2 regions of the Sulfobacillus sp. hq2 genome follow, and region 1 is predicted to be linked to the other one. Evidence: riboswitches for the same ligand, from Rfam matches in the RefSeq annotation. Region 1 holds a riboswitch; the other holds the start of a gene.

What was found. Region 1 has a riboswitch for thiamine pyrophosphate ahead of CO251_RS09370 (ECF transporter S component). Riboswitches for the same ligand answer to the same signal wherever they lie in the genome.
Region 2: another riboswitch for thiamine pyrophosphate. It lies ahead of thiC (phosphomethylpyrimidine synthase ThiC); the one in region 1 lies ahead of CO251_RS09370 (ECF transporter S component).

What each region holds. Positions count from the first base shown of each region.
Region 1 is NZ_NWUL01000032.1:19,554-30,451, reverse strand. Features, by position in the region: gene CO251_RS09390 (PQQ-binding-like beta-propeller repeat protein) at 149-1,477, opposite strand; gene CO251_RS09385 (helix-turn-helix transcriptional regulator) at 1,585-2,283, opposite strand; gene CO251_RS09380 (flavin reductase family protein) at 2,391-3,011, shown strand; gene CO251_RS09375 (ATP-binding cassette domain-containing protein) at 3,096-5,480, opposite strand; gene CO251_RS09370 (ECF transporter S component) at 5,477-6,064, opposite strand; TPP riboswitch at 6,139-6,244, opposite strand; gene CO251_RS09365 (SDR family NAD(P)-dependent oxidoreductase) at 6,476-7,291, shown strand; gene CO251_RS09360 (PucR family transcriptional regulator) at 7,248-8,699, opposite strand; gene CO251_RS09355 (aminobutyraldehyde dehydrogenase) at 8,935-10,428, opposite strand; gene CO251_RS09350 (aspartate aminotransferase family protein) at 10,449-10,898, opposite strand, start outside.
Region 2 is NZ_NWUL01000038.1:18,730-29,627, forward strand. Features, by position in the region: gene CO251_RS11290 (hypothetical protein) at 1-231, shown strand, start outside; gene CO251_RS11295 (HNH endonuclease) at 234-827, opposite strand; gene CO251_RS11300 (nitrilase-related carbon-nitrogen hydrolase) at 933-2,426, opposite strand; gene pabB (aminodeoxychorismate synthase component I) at 2,526-4,274, opposite strand; TPP riboswitch at 4,431-4,541, shown strand; gene thiC (phosphomethylpyrimidine synthase ThiC) at 4,623-6,368, shown strand; gene CO251_RS11315 (thiamine phosphate synthase) at 6,373-6,978, shown strand; gene thiS (sulfur carrier protein ThiS) at 6,975-7,175, shown strand; gene CO251_RS11325 (thiazole synthase) at 7,175-7,975, shown strand; gene CO251_RS11330 (ThiF family adenylyltransferase) at 7,962-8,717, shown strand; gene CO251_RS11335 (FAD-binding oxidoreductase) at 8,749-9,831, shown strand; gene CO251_RS11340 (hypothetical protein) at 9,924-10,898, opposite strand, start outside.

The DNA.
Region 1 (10,898 bases):
CGCAATGGACGCGACGAAAAAGTCACGCCTGTATGATCTGCACCGAGACCCGCTGGCTATAGGTTGAAGGATTTAGGGCAGTGATCCCTATCGATTATAAGATTGTCTAGCAGGTATTAACGACCGCACGGGCTTTGAGTGAAGTCCTCTAATGTCCACCCAAGATGGGCGCAATGGCCTTTAAGGGTAACGCCGTTAGAGAAGGTGCCCGAGTCCCCACGATGACGGTTTGACCGACTAAAAGTGGCACACTGGGCATAAACGCTCCGCCCACGGCTGTTTGATGCAAGACGTCCCCGGTCTTCGCATTCACGTCCCATAATGTGCCTTGGCTATCGCCCACCAAGAGTTGTCCTTGTACATACAAAGGCGCCTGCGTAATCCCCTTGTGATTCAACCCATTGCTCCAAAGCACCGCCCCGGTCCGAGCATTAAGTGCATAAAGTGTTTTTGTAATCGGACTGCCAAGATAAAGCACACCAGCATGAAAGGTGGGAATGCCCGATTCATTGCTTGCTCTTCCACTTGCCGAATACGGCAAGGGCCCGGTTCCTAACGCGTGTTGCCATCGAATATGTCCCGTCGCTTTATCGATATCGATCGCGTAGAAGGTATTGCGCCCATCCACCGTTTTCACGGCTTCGGTATAAATGTTGTGCCCCACCAGCAAAGGAGGACAATCATCTAACGCTCCTGTGGCACCAGACACGGGTGTCTGCCATTGGACGCGCCATGTCCTTAAATTCACCGCATAAAACGTGTAGGGATAGGCACCGCCAAAATAGAGCACGCCTTGCGAAACGACCGGGGACGACATACTAACATAACTCGGAATCGGCAACGTACGAAGAATTTGGCCGGTGACAGGACTAATCTCCATGAGTTGGTCTGATCCGCCGACAACATATAAATCCCCTTGCCAATAGACGGGAGTCGGCATATCTTCTCCCTGTGTAGGAACTTGCCACAGCACTTGTCCCGTTTTGGCGGATAAGGCCATGACACTGCTGCTGCCAGTGCCCCGGATATTCGCCTGACCTATTTGCGGCACTTCCGGAAATAGACTATTGCCCTTTCCCACAAACACCCGATTGCCTATGACAAGCGGCATGGTCATGACCTGATTATTGACGGGGGTAGCCCACAGCGGATGACCATTTTTAATATTGAGCGCCACCACTTCAAAGGGCGAGGAAACCGTTCCTCCATATACCACGCCTCGCACGGCCACGGGATTCATAACGGCGCCTCCGTCATATCGCCAGTGCACCGCGAGTGATTGTTGCAAGACGTTCGGTTTTGGGGTTCGAGACGCATCGATCCCAAACATCTTTGCCGATTGCAAGCCATAATTCCCGAAGATTTGACCTGCTGTGGACAAGACGGTCCACCTTACAGTTACCGCCACGATAAAGAGAACGGCAAGCATGGCCCCTGTCCTAAACGACGATTTATGCAACACACGTGAAACACTCATGCGCTTTCCCCCTTGTTCTTCCCGGGGGATTTTAACAAGACAAGCTGAAACGGTCCTGAATGTGAGCTGAACATTACCTGAATCACCAAGGGGCTCCCGAGCACGCGTTATCTGCCGCTGATTGAGAACCGTATGCCCAGTTCCCCTTTGAAGCCCATCAATCCTGAAGGCGTTATGCGCACAGCGCGCCCCACGGGAACTCGCTCGACCCACTTGAGTTCGATAAGGCGATTAGTGAGTGCCGCCCCCAGCGCCCCGGCCATATGATGCCGGCGTTCGCTCCAGTCCAAGCATTGCCGTGCAAAATGGCGCCGGCTGCGTCCAAGATCTTCCACGTCTATCCCGAATTCGCGAAACCACTGTGTTCCATTCAACGTCACGACAAAGTCTCGCCCTTGGGAGCGCACCAGACCCAGTTCCCCCATCTTATCGGTTAACGCCACCCCAACCTCCCCAGCGAGATGGTCATAGCAGGTCCTGGCAAAGCGCAAAGCACGTGATTCCTCCGATTCACGAAGGGAGCGAATCGGCTTAGGGGACGCAACGGCATTGAGTGCCTCCAATGCCAACCCCACCTCAATGCTCGCTAAACGATAATAGCGATGCCGGCCGTAGGATTCGTGGACCAATAGGCCCCCTGCCACCATCTTGGCGAGATGTGAGCTGGCGGTTTGGGGCGTCACATGGGCCGCGCGGGCGAGTTCACTAGCTGGTAGCGCCTTGCCGCCCAGCAAACACAGCAACATCGCGGCCCGTGATTCATCCCCTATTAAGGACGCAACCTCCACCAAATTCGGTACCGTCATTCCATACCTCCATTCATTGGCCCATAACATGTATAGTTCGATACTAGTCGAATAGATTGCGTCTTACAATAGCGGCGGAATCCACTAAGCCTTAGGGAGGTCTTGCCATGACGCAACATCTAGAACCCAAGTTCCCCACGCGGATTGTCCATCCAAGGATCTTATATTTCGGGACACCGGTCGTCCTGCTCAGCACCTTAAACCTAGACGGCAGTACTAACATTACTCCGATGTCCTCAGCCTGGGCATTAGGTTCTCGCATTGTCTTGGGATTGGGGGAAGGCGGGCACGGGTTAACCAATCTCCGGCGACATGGCGAATGTGTCGTGAACGTCCCCAGTCCCGACCTGTGGGAGCAGGTGGAGGCCCTTGCTCCCTTCACCGGAGCCCAGCCGGTCCCGGAACATAAGCGGGGCGTGTTCCGGTTCGAACCCGACAAGTTTAGGGTCTGTGGCCTAACGCCTCAGCCTTCACACGAGGTTCGCCCCCACCGCATTAGCGAATGCCCACTCCAAATCGAGGCTAAGCTCGTCACGCTGCACATGGCAGGCGCGCATACTCGTTTTGCCATTATCCAGGTCGAAACCGTCCTGGTCCACGCCCACGAAACCATTGTGGTTGACGACTCGCATATCGATCCGGCACTTTGGAGTCCTCTCATTTATAACTTCCGTCACTATTTTGGCTTGGGACCCCAGCTAGGCAAGACGTTCCGCGCAGAGCTCTAAAATAAAAGGACACGTGGCACACCACGTGTCCATAGAGCCGAGATCTTGCCAACAAGAAGATGACCACACACTGCGGCACCTGCCTTAATGCCCCCCTATCACAATAGCTAGGTTCACCGCACATACCAGCACCACGTACAAACCATCTTGCCATCCCAAGGGGATCCGGCGGTAATACGTTCGGGCCTGAGGGTTGTCTGCCACTACCCCACGAAATCCGCGCGCTTCCATTGCGACGGACACGCGTTCTCCCATGCGGATGGCTTGACTTAATAAAGGTAGGGCATAGGTCACAATCCGGGTCAGGCGGTAACGTCCGGCTTTTCCTCGCAGTTGGCGAGCTTGGCGAATCTTGCGCCATTCATCCTCGAAAAGAGGAAACACGCGAATGCCCGCCAGACTTCCGTAGCTAAAACGCGGCGGTACCCGCAAGTTTTGCGACAAACTCACAATGAGATCCGTTAAATCGGTTGTGGAGACAAATAATACGCCAAATGCGACGGAAGCGAGCATCCGAAACGCTAAAATCAGCCCGTTATCGAGCCCGGTCCAACTCAAGCGATACCATAGAAAATAGAACACGGGCGTATGCGGTCCGACACGGGAATACGCGGTCAGCGTCCACGTATATAACACGAAGAAAATTACAAATGGAGCCATGCGTTTGGCAATTTGGCCAAGCGTCAACTGCGCTCCCCACCACATCAAGAGCACGGGAAAAATCGCCAGCGCGACCGCTTCAGGGATATTTGCCGCAAACATTGCAATTCCCATCGCTAGTATAGTCGCAATCAGTTTTACGGAGGGATTGAGCCGCCCCAGCCATGATTGTTTTTGTGATTCCTGCACTTGCGCAAACCGGCTCCAGCCCCGGGTTTGTGGATCCACGGCCGTTTCGCTCGGCACGGGTTCTTCACCCACTAATTCAGGCACGAGATGCGCTTGGCGCATCAGCGCGGGATTTGCAAATAAATCGGCCGGAGCGCCATCAAACACGATCTTCCCTTCCATCAAGACAAAAACACGGCTGGCGTAACGCGCCACCAGCTCCATATCGTGGGTTGTGATGATGACGGTACGACCTTGCTGGTGCAGCGTTTCCAATTGGTTCACAATCGCTTCTTGTGTCCGCGCGTCTTGGCCAAACGTCGGCTCATCTAAGACATAGGCTAGGTGATCATCTTTCAGCATAACGGCCACCGCAAGCCGCCTTTTTTGGCCTTGACTTAATGCGAATGGACTATGTCGCTCATAGCCATCAAGACCAAATTGCTGTAGTAGCGCCCCGACCTGGGGAGGCGTCTCATCCTCGACATAGCCATCTGCGAGTTCGTCCACGACCCGTTCATAGACAAACTGATGCTCCGGATTTTGAAACCCCAACACCACCGGTACCGGCATCATCTCCGTGGGTTGCGGCCTGTCGAGTTCTCCTCCACTGGGTTTCGTCAATCCGGCCAGCAAGGCGAGCAACGTGGATTTTCCCGACCCGTTTGGCCCCACAATGACGACTTTTTCGCCAGCATGAATCTCAAAATCTAATCCATGAAGCACCTCTCGCGATGCTTTGCGTTTGCCGTAGGCATAACGCAACTGACGGGCTGCAAATAACGTCTCTTGGTCCCTGCCGTCAGGTTCTTTTGAGGAGCGCCGGGCTTGCGCCAATGCCTGCAGCGTGTGAGGCTGTCCCCAGGCCCCGTGGGCATCGGTCCACCATGGCGGCACCATACCTTCTTGCACCATCCATGGCCATTCTCTTGCGATCACCTCACGGGTCGGGCCTTGAGCTCGAATGGTACCCTCGCGACCAATGAGAATGACTTGAGGCAGGAGATCCATAAATGCTAAAAACTTATGCTCAATGACCATGAGGGTGCGGCCACTACCGTGCAGCCGCCGAATTTCATGAAACACCTCGGCCGTGCCTTGCGGATCGAGATTCGCGGTCGGCTCATCGAAGATCAAGACGTCGGGATTCTGCGCCAACGCCGACGCAATCGCTAATTTTTGTTTCATCCCGCCTGACAAGGTCAAATTGTATGCGTCCGGTGCCACGGCCAAATGGGCCCGTGATAATGCGTCACGAATGCACCCATCCATCTCTTCTCGTGGCACACTTTGGTTCTCCAATCCAAACGCAATTTCTTGGCCGGCTGTTAATTGGCAAAATTGCGATTCCGGATCTTGAAAAATATAGCCGATGCGTCCCGAAGCCTCAAGTTCTGGGGCGCGTTCCACCCGTCCTGTGACCAGGGCTTCAACGCTATCGGGGATAAGGCCCGCAACTACCATGGCCAGCGTCGATTTACCGCTGCCGCTGGGACCGATCACTAACACGGATTGGCCTTTGTAGAGCGTGAAATCAACGTGGTCTAACGCCAAGCGCCCTTCGTAGCGAACGCTCAAATCCCTTGCCGCAAACAAAGGCGTTTCGAGCTGGCGCTCCGGACGCGACAAAGAGGTCATCATAACGAATTTTGAGCCTGCCGGCCGATGGCAAAGTTGCGCAAGACGCCGGTGCGTTTGAGAGCATTGCCGATCCATGTGGACAGTAAGCCGGAAAAGATAGCCCCACTAATTAACGTGACCACCACATAGCCGACTTGGGTTAAAATCGTATAATCATTGACACCATAATAGAAGTACGAATAGATGTAATTGCCGACGCCACCCATAGCCGTGGCAAACAGCATCATGGGCAAATTGTATCGGCGATAGCGACCTAACGCAAAGCCCGCTTCGACGCCTAGACCTTGGGCAATGCCAATTGTAAACGCCTGAATCCCATAGGGGCTACCTAAAGCAAATTCGACAAATCCGCCAATCGATTCCGCTAACACAGCAGCGCCCGGCTTGCGCACAATATAGGGAACAATTCCTGCAGCAATCCACCATAAGCCATTAAAACCCGCTGTTAGTACGGGGCTTACCGTACTCGGCACAAATTTATAGAGGAGGTCCCAGCCCAGATAGATGGCACCGCAAGCCGTAGCTAAGACGGCTGTGACAACAATATCACGCAGTTTCCACTGCATCGATGAATGATTTTGCATGAATCCCATCCTCCCTAGTGAAGGACAAGGAGTGAGGGCTCCAGAAAAGGATACACCTTAAGAAATGAGGTGAATCGCAGTCACTGGCACTTTCCTCCCGCTGGCATTATCCAGATCGAGTTGAAAGGGTTAGCAACGGTCACGTTGCTTCTCAGCCTCTAGGCACCCCTAGTACCATGTCACAAACAGTATTGTGTTTGCTTCTTGATTATAATCCACGATCCCTCTTATGAGATCAATCCCGACAGATTTTTTACAGGGCTCAAAAACGGCTCAGCGACAAGGTCACCGTGTTTTTTAGAGTCTAGCACCGGATTGATACCCACAAGATTCAAGAAATACTTGAAGTTCTCTGGGGTATTTCGTAACGTGAAGAGAAGAGCATAGCCTATTGACAAGGAGACTACTCATATGCCGTACCCCAGGTCCGTCGCGCTGATAACGGGCGCAGGCAGTGCCCAAGGCATTGGCTTTGCCACCGCTAAGCTTTTGGCCCAAGCGGGTATAGCCATCGCTATCACATCCACGACAGCCCGCATTCATGACCGTGCGCACGAACTGCGTCAAGCCGGCTTCAACGCTTTTTCGGTCGAAGCTGACCTCACCGACTGGTCAGCCGTTACGCACGTTGTGCACGAGACCCTTGCCACATTTGGCCATCTCGAGATTTTGATTAACAATGCGGGCATGACACAAGTTGGTACCGCAATGGGTGACCAACCGGTCGAGACGCTAAGCCTTGAAGAGTGGGAACAAGGGCTAGCACGCAATGCGACGACGGCCTTCTTATGTTGTAAAGCCGTCCTTCCTGTTATGAAAGCTCAGCGCTACGGCCGCATCGTCAACGTGGCATCGGTCACGGGCCCAGTCGTGACCAATCCCTTTGAAGCTGCCTATGCGGCGGGCAAAGCCGCCATGGTGGGACTGACGCGCACCTTGGCTCTGGAGACTGCAACATGGGGCATTACCGTCAATGCGGTGGCCCCAGGATGGATTGCGACTGCCTCTTCAACACCCGAGGAACACCATGCTGCCCGTTATAGTCCGGTGGGCCGAGCCGGAACTCCAGAAGAAGTCGCCAGTGCCATTAGGTGGCTAGCGGCCCCTGAAGCCAGCTACGTGACTGGACAGATTCTGATTGTCGACGGAGGAAATTCTCTTATGGAAAACAAAGCCCCAAGCCTTAGCCTTGGGATTGCGCCTGACTCTGAATCCAACGAAACATAAAGCCCAACTCCCACAGGTAGCCGGGATCTAAAGGGCGTTCTAAAATCTGCTCTAACTGCTGAACACGGTACCGCAAGGTATTGCGATGAATTCTCAGCGCCATAGCCGCCTCAGACCGCGATCCATGATGCTCTACGAGCACTTGTAAGGTGAGACGCAAGACAGGATCGGTAATCCGGTCCCACGTCAATTTCACCAATGTCCCCATCACCTCCGGTGGCAATTCTGCAATCAATCGCGGAAATAAGAGGCTACTTAGGTCCATCACCTCGGTTCTCGCCGTACGCGGCATCACGCGAATGATAGCGCGGTATGTTTCGGCGAGTTTGGTCGTCTCCACCGCATCAGAAAACACCGCAGTTAGACACCCGTTCTCACGCAACAACCGATGGATTTTATGATTTAAAGAGACCAAATTGATGGCGGGCTGTTCTGGCAAAACCGCGACAATATACTCTTGCGACAGCGTCGTCAGGACCTTCCATTCGCTTAACACATGGCGCAGCTGATCTTCCAAATGGGTTACAGGCTCAAAGCCTTGTTTGGTCTTGCAAGGGCCCGTACGAACCACCGCCACCACCAATAGATGGTGACGCCGATGCATATGAAATCCAATCAGTTTGGCGCGCTCCACCAAGCCCGGATCGTGCGTGACGTTGCCACTCAGCGCCATATCTAAGACAGAACTTTGTAGACGCGCTTCCGTGCGTGCTGCCACCTGTTCGCGTAAAACCCAAAGACCGGTTACTAAGGCCATATGCTCAAAGACATGGGTTTGCCAATCTTCAAGCGGCTGGGGTAGGGCTACACGCAGAAAATGCGTATGGGCATGAAAGGTTTGAATAGGAAACTGGGTAAAGGCCGCCATAGGAATCGCCCGATTGAGCAGGGAATTGCCCTCACTATCGGTAACGTCCACGGCATGGCCACATAACGACGACAAGTCTTGGCATAACTGCGTCAACGACCGACTTTGTACCGCCACGCGCACCATCTGCGTTTGCAAGCGGTCAATATTGGCCATCACCGCAAACTGCTCTTGAATCACCAATTGGTGCACTGCTTCGCTCACCCGCACAAAGGGCAGCGCCCACGGCAAAACAATAATCGGTAAGCCTAGGCGATCCGCATCCGCCAGCGCCTCATCCGGAATTTCTTGGATGTAAGGCCCCAGTGCTACCATAATGCCACTCAATTTTTGCGCATCTAGCTCCCCAATGATACTGGTCCACTGAAAGCGACTATACCCCGTGGTCATCAAAAGCATTTGTGGCAAGATCCATTGCGTGATATCGGGAATATCCACCACATGGACCAGCCGTACCGGCCGCTCCAACCCCGAATTCCCGGCCACAACCTGCGCTTGGGATAAAATGGGCAAGCCTAGGACATCTTTGACCGTAGCCACTGTGCCACCTCTTTACCCGAATCCATTCCCGAAAGACGCTGCCAAAATCGCTAATAGGGCGTCACCGATATACTGTCGCCACGAATCCTGATTTAATACAGAATAGCGCGAAATGTTGAGCCATAAAAGGCCTTATGGGGTGTTTTTGCAAATTACTGGGCTCTAGCCCTAAAAACCAAACGGAGCAGGATATTCCTACTCCGCTTCCATCCTGATCGGCCTTTCATTCTATCCGTTATTCTTCAGGTACGTCGCCTAAGACCGTAAAATGCCAAGGTTTGATGGCATCGGTGTGGATCTCTGCCATGACGTGCTTCACAACCGTGTACTCCTCGAGTGCATAGCGCGAGAGATCGTGACCAAAGCCACTTTGCTTGATGCCCCCATGCGGCATTTCCGAGGTCAACGGCAAATGGTCATTGAGCCACACCTCGCCAAAGGCTAGATGCTTGCTCATGGTGAGCGCGCGGTTCAAGTCCTGGGTCCACACCGAGGCGGCCAAGCCGTAGTCCACGTCATTCGCCTTGGCGAGCACGTCCTCGTCCGTGTCAAATGGCATGACCGCGATGACCGGCCCAAAGATTTCCTCTTGGACACAGGCCCAATGCTGTTCGACGTCCGCTAAAATCGTAGGGTCCGCATAAAAGCCCGTTCCGATGCCTGGTAAGTGCCTGCCTGCGGTGATAATCCGCGCCCCTTGTTTTCCAGCCTGTTCAATGTAGCCCGTGACTTTTTGCCATTGCGCCTGCGAGACTAAGGGGCCTAAATCGGTGTCTTTTTGCATGGGATCACCTAAGCGGGCTTGATCAAACACCTCTTGCAGCCCTTCTAAAAACTGTTCGTAATGCTTGCGGTGAACATAGGCCCGGGTTGCTGCGGTACAGTCCTGCCCGGAATTGACTAAGGCTGCAACGGCAATCCCGTGGATTGCCGCATCAAGAGGGGCATCGTCAAATACCACCGCCGGAGCCTTGCCGCCCAATTCCAAGTGCAGGCGCTTGACTCGCGAAGCGGCCTGCGCCATAATCTTCCTGCCTGTGTGGGTATCTCCCGTGAGGGAAATCATCGCCACATCAGGATGGCGAACGAGCGCATCCCCCACCAATGCCCCAGGCCCCGCGATAATATTAAGCACTCCCCTAGGAATCCCCGCTTCTTTGGCCGCGGGCCCTAATAATAACGCGGTTAAAGGCGTAATGCTTGCCGGCTTTAACACCACCGTATTGCCTGCTGCCAAGGCAGGAGCAATTTTCCAAATCGCCATCATCAACGGATAATTCCATGGGGCAATAGCCGCCACGACTCCCACCGGCTCGCGGCGAATCCATGAAGTATGAACGCCGTTATATTCTTGAGTCGCTTGACCTTCTAGCACGCGCCCAGCGCCTGCAAAATACCGCAGATTGTCTAACGCAAAGGGAAAATCGGAATAGGTCACGAGCTTTATGGGTTTTCCCGATTGCAACACTTCCCAGCGAATCAAGTCCTCGGCCTGGCTCTGGAGGACATCCGCCAATTTAAAAAGGGCAGCGGCTCGCTCTGCGAACGCCATGCGCGGCCATGGACCCGATTGCCACGCCTTCTTGGCAGAGGCCACGGCCTGATTGACTTCTGCAATCCCTGCCGTCGCGACTTCTGCCACCGTTTCCTTTGTGGCCGGATTGATCACGGTGCCTACGCTTTGCTCCCCAGACGTCCATGCTCCGTCAACCCACGAATGCCACTGCATCAATGCGCCCTCCTCCTGCTTCATAATTGTGCCATTTCTTCTACTAAAGCCTGACGCAAGGCGTCAATAATGTCTTGGCCTTGCTCCTTGGTCATAATAAGCGGGGGAGACAACGTTAAAATATCTTGGGCCGTTCGGACAATCACCCCGCGCTCTTTCATTTTTTGGGCTACGCGTAAAGCCCGCTGTCCTGGCTTGTCGGCCTTCCCCGGCACAATCTCAATGCGCCCTAACAAACCAATGCATCCCGGATACTGCGCGGCATCGGGATACGCCTCACTCAAGACCTTAAGCTCCTGGCCCATCCATTCTCCGACATGCTGGGCATTAGTGGCGAGATCTTCTTTTTCGATGATTTCCAAATTGGCGATGGCCGCCGCGCACGCCACCGGATGGCCACTGTAGGTATTGCCGTGTCGAAATTCCGGACCGTCAGCGGCTTGTGATGTAATGGTGTCAAAAACGTCGCC
Region 2 (10,898 bases), on a different contig from region 1:
GAGGGGCTACGCTTTTTAGCGCGATTTTCCTTGAACAAGCTTCCACGGATGGCAAAACCCATTACGCGGGTCTCGCCGCACATACACGAATGGAAAATCGTACGACATAAGCAAGTGACGTATTACGCGGTATGGACGGATCACGGTGGCACGAAAGCGATTCGGATTCGCGTGCCTAAGTCTCAAGAAACTTTGGGACAAACGGTTTTGGGGAGTTGGCAACCTTCGTAATCTTAGGGGACAAAAAACTGCAAAAAAGGCCGCGAATCCGGACGGAAGCGACTGCTTGGTTGATCCGGCGGGGCGGGTCTTGAGGTATCAAACGCGCCTTGATGAAAGGCAACCCAGATCTGGGCTTCTTCTTTACTCGCGCAAGATTCAATGGGACGGTTGCGCAAGGATCGTCTCGCTTTGCGTAACTCCTGTTCTTCGTTATGCAAAATGCGCAAAATCACAGGATGAGTAGGCTTAAATCCCGTCCAAGCGATAAATTGCGAAGGCAGCGCATTGTTACGGGAATGATTACAGGCTCGGCACGCAATGACACAGTTGTCCATTGTGGTGCGGCCGCCCCAAGAAATAGGTAATACATGCTCTAATGTGGATCCTGGTCCATGGCACCATGCACAAGTATAACCGTCTCGCCGTCTAACCATCCGGTAAACCTTACGGTAGGCCATTGGCAGATAGTTGAGGTGCAGCACGCCGTCGATAAGACGTGCCAACCCATCTTGGAGATTCTGTTCAGCTTTGGCTAGGGAACATGGCGTGAGAGCGCGCCCTTTTAAGTCCACAACCGGAATCTTCTCCACAGCCGGGTCGTTCATCGTGTGGCCTCCTTCTCCTTAATTATAACAAAAGGGAGGCGAGTCGCCCAATCGTTTGTCCACAACGCTGTGGATGAGTGTGAATAACATCGTGGATAACTTGTCTTATCCGGGTCGCCGAATAACGTTAAATTTGCCGGCTTTACGAACGTCTTGTGATTCAAAAAAGATGTTGCGAGCGGTCTGCCCCGTAATGTCATTCCATTCGGCAGGCGACAACAGTGGTTTCAGCGCTTCAAGCTTCTGCCATTCGTCCATAAAAAGGCTTTCTGCACCGCCACTGCCAAAGACTAATCGGGCCGCACCAAGTTGGCGCAAAGCTTCTTGTAACAGGTCCAAGGGCACTAACGAGGTTTCGAGATAACAATGCGCATGGCGGTGGGCTAGCAACAGGACTTCGTCCCAGAAAGGGCGCATTTGCCCGGAATGGATGAAAATCACGGGGCATTGCGGAATAGCTGATAGAAACTCATCCCAGAGCAAAGGTGATTCATACCGCAGCGGATTAGGCCCGGGACCGGTGTGAATGACAACCGGGCGCCGAAACCGGGCCATGACCGATGTCAACGCCATAATACCAGCGTCATAGGGCATCAAGCGGTCGAGCGCTGGATACAGGAAACAGCCGGCAGCGCCGCTCTCGAGCAAGTCGTTTAAAGCCTCAGCCTGGTGAGCTCGGGCCGGCGCCAAAGCCAGCCACCGTGGATTCTCTTGGGCCATGGCTAAGAGCTGTCTTCCAGCGTCTCGCACATCATCTGCGAGAAGCGCCCCCCAGTCACAGAGGACTTTTTTTTCGGCTTCCGGTTCAATCGCTTTGCGAGCAAAGGTCGTCATGCCGACAGGCGGTGGGCACTGCGGGATATAACTGGAGACATCAGTCACGCCGAGTTGGATCAACGGTGCCTGGGGATCGTCGGCCATTAAGAGGACAGGTTCTTCACCAGCCATGCTTAACAGGCGGCCTTGGTGCGCAATGAGGGCGCCGCCTAGGTAATTTTGTCCAGAAAATCGTCCGATAATGGGTGCGACAACCACGGTCGCTTGGATTTCCAAGCTGTGACTGACGGCGAGTTCTTGCATGTGGTTCCGCTCGGTCACGGTGCGAGGGCTGGCTGCCATCACCACCAGTTCGGGTTGAAGGGCTTGAGCTTGATGCCATAAATCTTGATCCCATGCATCGAGCCCTAACAAAATGACGATGCGCCCCCAGCGGGTGTGGATGGCGGTGATGCCTGATCCGGGTTCAAACCATGGCCGTTCCGTGGGTTGGAAATTGACTTTCGACTGGGTACCGACAATGGTGCCATCTTTCTCGACAACGAGTCCGCGTTGTTGCTTTTTAATGGTCACGCCATCTAAGACCCGAACCGAGCCCGTCACGACAATCAGACCCAATTCACTGGCCACGCGGCTCAGCGCCTGTGTTAAACGATTGGGGATAACTTCTACCGGATTTAAACCTAAAAACCATTCGGGTAAGACGGCAATATCCGCACCGCGGCTGGCCGCCTGACGGACGGACTCGACCGCTCGCGCCAGCGCTTTATCAAGATCCCGCTGGTATGCGAGCTGGCAAACCGCAATGCGGGGTATAGACATCCGGTATCCCTCCCTTGATGTTAGGGTAAGTTTACCTTAAATTACAAAATTTGGCAACCGAGCTTCGAGCCAGGATAAGTCTTATGCAAAATTAGGATGTTAATCTAAAATCGGCAGATCAATGGGAATCCAGCCGTGCAGGCTATTAATGAACCACGCCCGCGGGCAGCGGCGCAGATCATCGCGCGTGATCCGGCCTTCTTGGATCTCGCCTTGCTCGAGTAAAAAGGCCCGAAAGGTTCCCGCCAATAAGCCGGACTCTCGTGCGGGCGTTACGAGCTGGCCGTCTCGCCAAATCACAAGATTGCCCCGCGTAAACTCTGTGACTTCGCCCTGTTCATTCCATAGCAAATGGTCGAATACCTTAGACGTATGGGGATGATGGTGATCATAAAGCGTCCGCTCCGTTGTTTTGTGAAATAGCCATGGTTTGCGGGCGTCGACAGGAGAAGCGGCCCACGCGGCCTTTTGGGGGGAGAGAATCGGCACCAAGGGGCTGATGGTGGTGGAGATAGACCCGCTAAGAGCGAGCGTGAGCCGCACTTTCCAAGAACCTTGAGGATGTGTGTCAGCAATGGCTTGAAGAGCTTTGTAAATCTCGGGAAGAGGTATGGTGTATCCGTAAAATTGCGCAGATGCCAAGAGCCTTTGCATATGATGGGACAATAGCCAGTAGACACCATCATCAAGGCGCATCGTTTCCAACAGATCAAAGCGTGGAGGCTGGTGCGTGAGAAACTGACTTTTTGTCAACAATTCCTCATATTCATCAGAGGCCTTGGAATCCCAAGTGATGCCGCCACCGGTTCCAAATTCGGCGTGATGCGTCCTTGTATCGACGACAATGGTGCGAATGGCCACATTGAAGGTGGCAGAACCTTCAGGCGTTGCATATCCGAGGGTGCCGCAATATATCCCACGTGGAGAGGACTCGAGCGTTGCAATCAGTTTCATCGTGCTAAGTTTAGGGGCGCCCGTAATGGAACCACTGGGAAATAAGCTTTGCATGACATGTATCCATCCCCGATATTCGGGAATATCGGCTTCAACCGTTGACGTCATTTGCCACACCGTGGGATAGGCTTCAATATCCCATAGGGCAGTGGTCTGGACACTGCCTGTTATCGCAATGCGACCTAAATCATTGCGCAGGAGGTCGGTAATCATGACGTTTTCGGCCCGGTTTTTGTCCGAATGCTGCAAGTCATCTGCCATCTTTTGATCTTCGTCGCGATAGCGGCCCCGGGGCGCGGTGCCTTTCATCGGACGCGTCACAACATGTCCGTGATCAAAGGAAAAGAAGAGTTCGGGCGACAAGGAAAGGACCGCAAGCGATTCGGTTTCGATATACATACTATACGATGCTTGCTGGGCCATACGTAGCGTTTGATAATAGGAAAAAGGTGACTCGGATAGCGTGCTGCGAAGCCGAAAGGTGTAATTGGTTTGGTAGGTCAGGCCCTCCCGGATGGCGTCATGAATGCGTGAGATTTTTTGGGCATGTGTCTTGGCGTCTTCGTCAGGGGTCCATTTTGCGGGGGGCACTGTGGTGAGAACGTCCTGATCTTTCACAAGGGGCGGTTGAGAAAAGATGCCAAAGAGCAGTAAGGGCACGTCAGAGGGGGAGGATTGGACCACCATCTGTGGGTCAATCCCCGGTGCTGCGTCATACGCGATGTAGCCTGCTACCCATTTTCCACTTTGGGTCGCGGCTTGGAGCTGATTGAGACATGCTGCGACGTCACTCACCTGATATGCTGCAACAATAGCGTCAGGATCTTGAAAGATCCAAGACTTCTGCTGGGTGGCGGGGAAATCAATTTGTATCCATAACGTGGTCGTTGACATGCCTTTATTTATACCACAGGCTATCTTGTGGTGTCTTTGCCAAGCCTCACGATTTGCTTTGTTTTGCCTCGGCACCGTGTGAAGGAGGTGCAATTTTTTAGAAAATTACGCATGAATCGGCAAATACCTCTTGCCAAAAAGGGTATCACCAGGCATAGTGGTGACAACGGGAGCTCGCGGAACCGGGCTGAGAGGGTGGAGTACTCCACCGACCGTAAGACCTGATCTGGGTAATGCCAGCGGAGGGACATGTGTTTTTACCACGTATTCGACAACTTCACCCCGGGGTTTTGTCCCCTCATCAGGGATTCGGTCCTCTTGTTCATTCTGTGCTGAGGAGGATGCTTGATGACGTCTAAACCCCCTATATCCAATGCCTATGAGGTATTTCCTGCAAGTCACAAAGTCTACATTGCCGGCAGTCGCGCCGATATCCAGGTGCCCATGCGTGAGATTGTTCTCAATGCGGGGGAGGGGCCCAATACGCTCCGTGTCTATGACACGAGTGGTCCTTATACGGACGAGCGGGTATCTGTGGATATTCGGCAGGGACTTCCTCCCTTAAGGCGCCCGTGGATTATGGCACGCGAAGATGTTGAAGAATATCCGGCTCGCCCCGTTAAGCCGGAGGATAATGGCCGGGGCCAGGCGCCTGTCATGCCATCATTGGATAGAAAACCGCTTCGGGCTCAAGCGGGAAAAATTGTGACGCAAATGCACTACGCACGACAAGGCATCGTGACCCCCGAAATGGAGTTTGTAGCCCTGCGCGAAGGCTTTGATCCGGAAGTGGTGCGGGAAGAGGTAGCCAGTGGCCGGGCGATTATTCCCAGCAATATCAATCATCCTGAATCGGAACCGATGATTATCGGCCGGCGATTTCACGTCAAGATCAATGCCAATATCGGCAATTCGGCCGTCGCCTCATCCATTGATGAGGAAGTGGAGAAGATGCGCTGGGCTACGTTATGGGGCGCAGACACGGTGATGGATTTGTCCACAGGGAAAAACATTCATGCGACCCGGCAATGGATTCTTCGCAATGCGCCTGTGCCGGTCGGTACCGTCCCCATTTATCAGGCGCTAGAGAAAGTGGGAGGACGCCCCGAAGCACTTACTTGGGAAATCTACCGGGACACCCTCATCGAACAAGCGGAACAGGGCGTCGACTACTTCACCATTCATGCCGGGGTGCGCTTAGCGTATATCCCTTTAACTGCGCGCCGTGTGACGGGAATTGTATCCCGTGGGGGATCGATCATGGCGGTATGGTGTTTAGCCCACCATCAAGAGAATTTTCTTTATACCCATTTCGAAGAGATTTGCCAGATATTGCAGTCCTATGATATTGCGGTGTCTTTGGGAGATGGTCTGCGTCCCGGATCTATTGCCGATGCGAACGATGATGCGCAATTTGCAGAGCTTGAGACCTTGGGCGATCTGACTCAGATGGCATGGCGCCACGACGTGCAGGTCATGATCGAGGGGCCAGGACACGTGCCTTTGCACAAAATTCAAGAAAATGTTGAGAGAGAGCGCGCGATTTGCCATGATGCCCCGTTTTACACGTTGGGCCCCCTGACAACAGATATTGCACCGGGCTATGATCATATCACCTCGGCCATAGGAGCCGCGATGATTGGATGGTACGGCACGGCGATGCTGTGCTATGTGACACCGAAGGAGCATCTTGGTCTCCCGAACCGAAATGACGTCAAAGACGGCGTGATCGCCTATAAAATTGCGGCGCATGCCGCAGACGTTGCCAAAGGGCATCCGGCAGCTCAGGCATGGGACGATGCGTTGTCTCAGGCGCGCTTTGAGTTCCGGTGGGCAGACCAATTTCATTTAAGCATTGACCCCCCTACCGCCTTAGCCTTCCATGATGAAACGTTACCCGCAGAACCCGCTAAAACGGCCCATTTTTGTTCCATGTGCGGGCCCAAGTTTTGTGCAATGCGAATTACCCAGGATCTTCGCGACTGGGCCCAGGAGCATGAAGTGTCGTTAGACGACGCAGTGGCTCGAGGACTTCAAGAAAAGGCCGAGGAATTCCGACAACGCGGATCGAAACTCCAGGTCGAGCCGTCGTAAGCCGATGCTATGCGGGCTGATTGACGTCGGCCGGTTTGATCCGGCCCATCTCCGCCATCTTCCTGCAGTCGGGGAATCCTTAGATGCGCTGTGGCTTAGAGGCCCCATGCTCACCTATGACGAATGGCTCACATGGGGCACCACCATTCGCGAGCTTGTTCCCTCGGTGCCTTTGTGGATTGGAGGCCATATCAGAGCGGCCCAGGCACTGCAGGCCTCTGGGCTGCAGTGGCCTGCGCGCTATGCATGGATCAAACGCGGGACCACAAAGTGGCGTGGTCCGGTTGTGGCATCGATCCATTCATTGTCCGAGTTCGAAGAGCGTCAGGAAGCAGACGGTTATGTGTGGGGGCATGCCTTTGCCAGTCGGTCGAAACCGGGGTTAATGCCACGATCACGCGCTAGCCTTGAGGAAATTTTAAAGAGGACTGCCAAACCTGTCCTCGCGATTGGAGGCATCAATGCCCACACCGTGTGCGACGTTGTGAGTTGGGGAGTTGCGGGTGTGGTGGTTGGAGACGGCATTTGGCAACAGTCCCAGCCAGAGCACGCGGCGGCCGCGATTAAGCAGGTGTGGACTCAACGAAAGGGGGATATCATCCGGTGGTGATTACGATTAACGGGGAGTCTAGCACCATTGAACACGGCATGACCGTCAGTGGTCTGCTGAATTCCCTTGGCGTCACGCATCAAGCCGTCGCTGTCATGGTGGAAGGCGCGATCGTGTCGCGTGAGCAATTTGGTCATGTCACATTGCAGCCCGGGCAATCGGTCGAAATCATTCGTTTCGTTGGAGGAGGATATTAATGTCGATTTGTCCAGATGGGCCGGTTAAAATCGGCCCTTATGCGTTTCATTCCCGCCTCTTTGTTGGAACCGGCAAATACATGAGTGATGCCATTATGCAAGAGGCCATAACGGCATCTGGAACCGAATTAGTCACCGTGGCACTGCGCCGGGTCGATTTGTCCCAGCCCAAAAAACCGTCGCTGCTAGAGGCATTGCCCTCATCGGTTAAGATTTTGCCTAACACCGCAGGCTGTCACACCGTCCAGGATGCGCTGCTTGTAGCGGACATCGCTCGTGCGGCGGGTATTGGGGACTTAATCAAATTAGAAATGATAGGGGACAACGAATGGCTGTGGCCAGATCCCATCCTGACGCTTGAGGCGACGAAGCGGTTAGTTCAAAAAGGATTTGCCGTCATGGTCTATACCAGCCCCGATCCGGTGTTAGCCAAGCATTTGGAAGACGAAGGGGCGGCGGCCGTGATGCCCTTAGGTTCTCCTATTGGTTCAGGCCAAGGCATTGTCAATACGGAGGTAATCGGGCGAATCAAAGAACGGGTGACGCGGGTGCCGATTGTGGTGGACGCAGGCATTGGGGCGGCTGCTGATGCCGCGATGGCCATGGAATTGGGAGCGGATGCAGTCTTAATCAACACGGCGATTGCTTTGGCCCAAGATCCCGTCGCGATGGCGCAGGCGATGAAGTGGGCAGTGATGGCAGGGCGGCAAGGTTTTCTTGCCGGGCGAATGACTAAACAGTGGCGTGCTTCCGCCTCGTCTCCTGCGCAAGGACAGGTGCGCGCGCATGTCCCATCCTAGTTCTGTTATCACGGACAAAGAGCGGGTGAGGCGGCTGATTGCCTTACCAGGCATTAAACCAGACCGGGTAGCCCAGCTCAGGAAGTCTGTCATTGCTGTGGTGGGCGTAGGGGGCATTGGCCAAGCGGCCCTTCAATATCTGGTCGCTCAGGGCATCGGCCGGGTCATATTAATTGACCCAGATCGGGTCGAGGGCCACAATCTCTCGCGACAAACTCTCCTCACTCCGCAAAGTATCGGACAATTTAAAGTGGATGCTGTGGCGAGTCGCTTGCAAGAACTCTCTTTAACGGTGGAGGTTGAGAAACATTGCGTGAATCTGACGGAAGACAATGCTGACCAGTTGCTGAACGAGGCGGACATTGTTTTGGATGGGGTTGATAACGGCTTGGCGCGCGAGGCATTGAATCGCTATGGCATCTATTCGGGGAAACCCATGTTCTTTGCCGGGGCGACAGGTTATGAAGCGTTGGTGTTTGGAATGAGGGGTGGAAAGCCTTGCTTAACGTGCTTGTTTGGGTCGGTGCGGGACGTAGCCGATGATTGCGCCGTAACGGGGGTATTGGGCCCCGTGGTCGCGATGGCGGGGCTTGTGCAAGCCCAAGAAACGCTGAAATGGGTCTTACAGGCAGGCCGCTCGCTGGTGGGTCGGCTATGGCAGTGGGATGGGTTTTCTACCACGACACGGGTTATGACGATCCCGGCGCGAGACGATTGTCCCTTCTGCGGTCATGGGATGTAACGGCGCTGAATTCTTAAGGGGGAGGGAATTTATGGGTGATGCACCAGACGTCCTGATCGTAGGTGGGGGTGTGATTGGCTGTGCATTAGCCTATGACTTAGCCGCGTCGGGTCTTGATGTGACGGTGTTAGAGCAAGAGCGCGTCGGTGCGGGCGTTTCTTATGGGGCTGGGGGCATGTTGGCTCCACAAATAGAATTTGCCCAAGGAGGACCCGGTTTAGAATGGGGCATGCGCTCTTTGACCCTATACCAAGAGTGGGACGAGGCTATCCGGCAGCGCATAGGATTCGGGCTGGACTTGGACTTATCAGGAATCGTGCGGGTGACGAACACACCAAATGCATGGGGACCGTCGGATCCTTTCATACGTCGTCACACGCAGATGGGTTACGTGGTCAAGCGGTTGGATGCATCCACAATACGTGAATGGGCACCCCAAATCCATCCCGCGATTACGTCAGGCATTTGGGTTGTAGGCGGGCAAGTGGATGCTTACCGTGCAACGCGTATGATGGCCCAAGCGGCTGTTAGCCATAACGCGTTAATCCGTTCAGGCGTGATGGTCACAGGAATCGAGGATGGTTGTGTCATGACGACAGCGGGGCGTCTTTGTGCTCAGATGGTGATTGTCGCAACCGGGGCCTGGCTTCCTCATTTAGTGGATGTGCCGTTAAAGCCCGTAAAAGGACAACGTCTTTTGGTCGCATTGCCGCAATTACTGGCGAGAGTCCCGATTTTTGGAGACAACATATACGTGGTTCCCAAAGCGAGTGGCCAGTATTTTTTAGGAGCAACAACCGAGCCTGAGGCAGGCTATGATCAGAATCCTACCCTTGAGGCCCTAATGGACTTAGGAACGGCAGCTGTGGGGCTATTTCCGGAACTACGCCATGCCAGTGTCATCGAACCGTGGGCTGGACTTCGGCCGGTGCTTCCAGGAGAATTGCCATTAATAGCGCGTGTTCCTCGCTATGAAAGAGTATTAGCGGTGGGCGGCCACTATCGGCACGGATTTCTGTTAGCTCCTATTACCGCACGTATTGTCCGCGATTGGATGGTGTCTAACGCCCCATTGCCCCCCGATTTTTCTTATCAACGATTTGAGACCGCATAACGGCGATGACTGCAAAAAGATCCCAAGTAAGACACAACAAGGCGGTGGCGGCTCTTTGCCATCGCCTGTTCGCGTGGGTCTGGACGATTCTCTTACTCCGTTATCCAGCGTGTATGGATGATGTCTTCGGACGATGGCTGCGCGTGATAATGGGGGCTTTGGGCTAATATAGTGGGGCCGTTTATTGTACGGCCGTAAATGGTACTTTGGCCATCAAAGTGTATATCAAGCGCTGAGAACAACAACTGCGGATTGACGACGACAGAGATATTATGAAAAGTCGACAACATGCTGTAAGCGCCTTCTTGCCGCCATTGGTCGCGGCGAAGGTGACCTGGCTGAAAAGGGAAGGGTTCGTCCCAAGGCCACGGGTTAGCGGAGGGTTGGGCTACAATTTGCGCGCCCATGGCGTCGAGGCGAGGTAAAATGGGCGAAAATCCCGGCTCATTCTCGGTGTGCGGAATCCGAAAAGCGTCGTAGCAAATGGCGGTCGCACAGGGAATTCCGCCAATGTCATACGTCTTCAAGGCTTGTTCAATACCGCCTGGGCTTAAATCGAGAACATCTTCTTGCGTCGGGACGAGATTGACTTTTTGAGTCGTATGAATGATCTCCCCTAAAGGATTAACCGTGAAACTCACGTTGTATATGTGGTGTGAGGCCGGATTCAACAAAGGTGTGCGCCAGTGGTTGCGGTCGGCAGGTAAAAGAGCACTTCCTGCACTGATATAGACGTGATAGCGACGGGCCAGTTGGACGATGGCTCCATACCAGATCTCCCAGACTTTGGGCGCGTGGAGGAGAAAAAATGCCTGGCGTAACGACCGGGTGCGGTAGCGTGCCATGGTGAGCGCTAAAGCCAGAGCCTTACGCTGTCCGAGCTTTGTAAAGGCCTCGTTCATGGTTTTGGCCTGCATAACGGTCTCCAAATGGTCGGCGATGACCAGAAATGTGGCTAAATCTTCGGGCAACACGACAAGAGCGGGGACCTCGTGAGAGGTCATCGGAAGGAGCGCCGCGAACAGTTGATCCAATTTATGGTAAAATTTAGAGGCGTTTTGATAGTC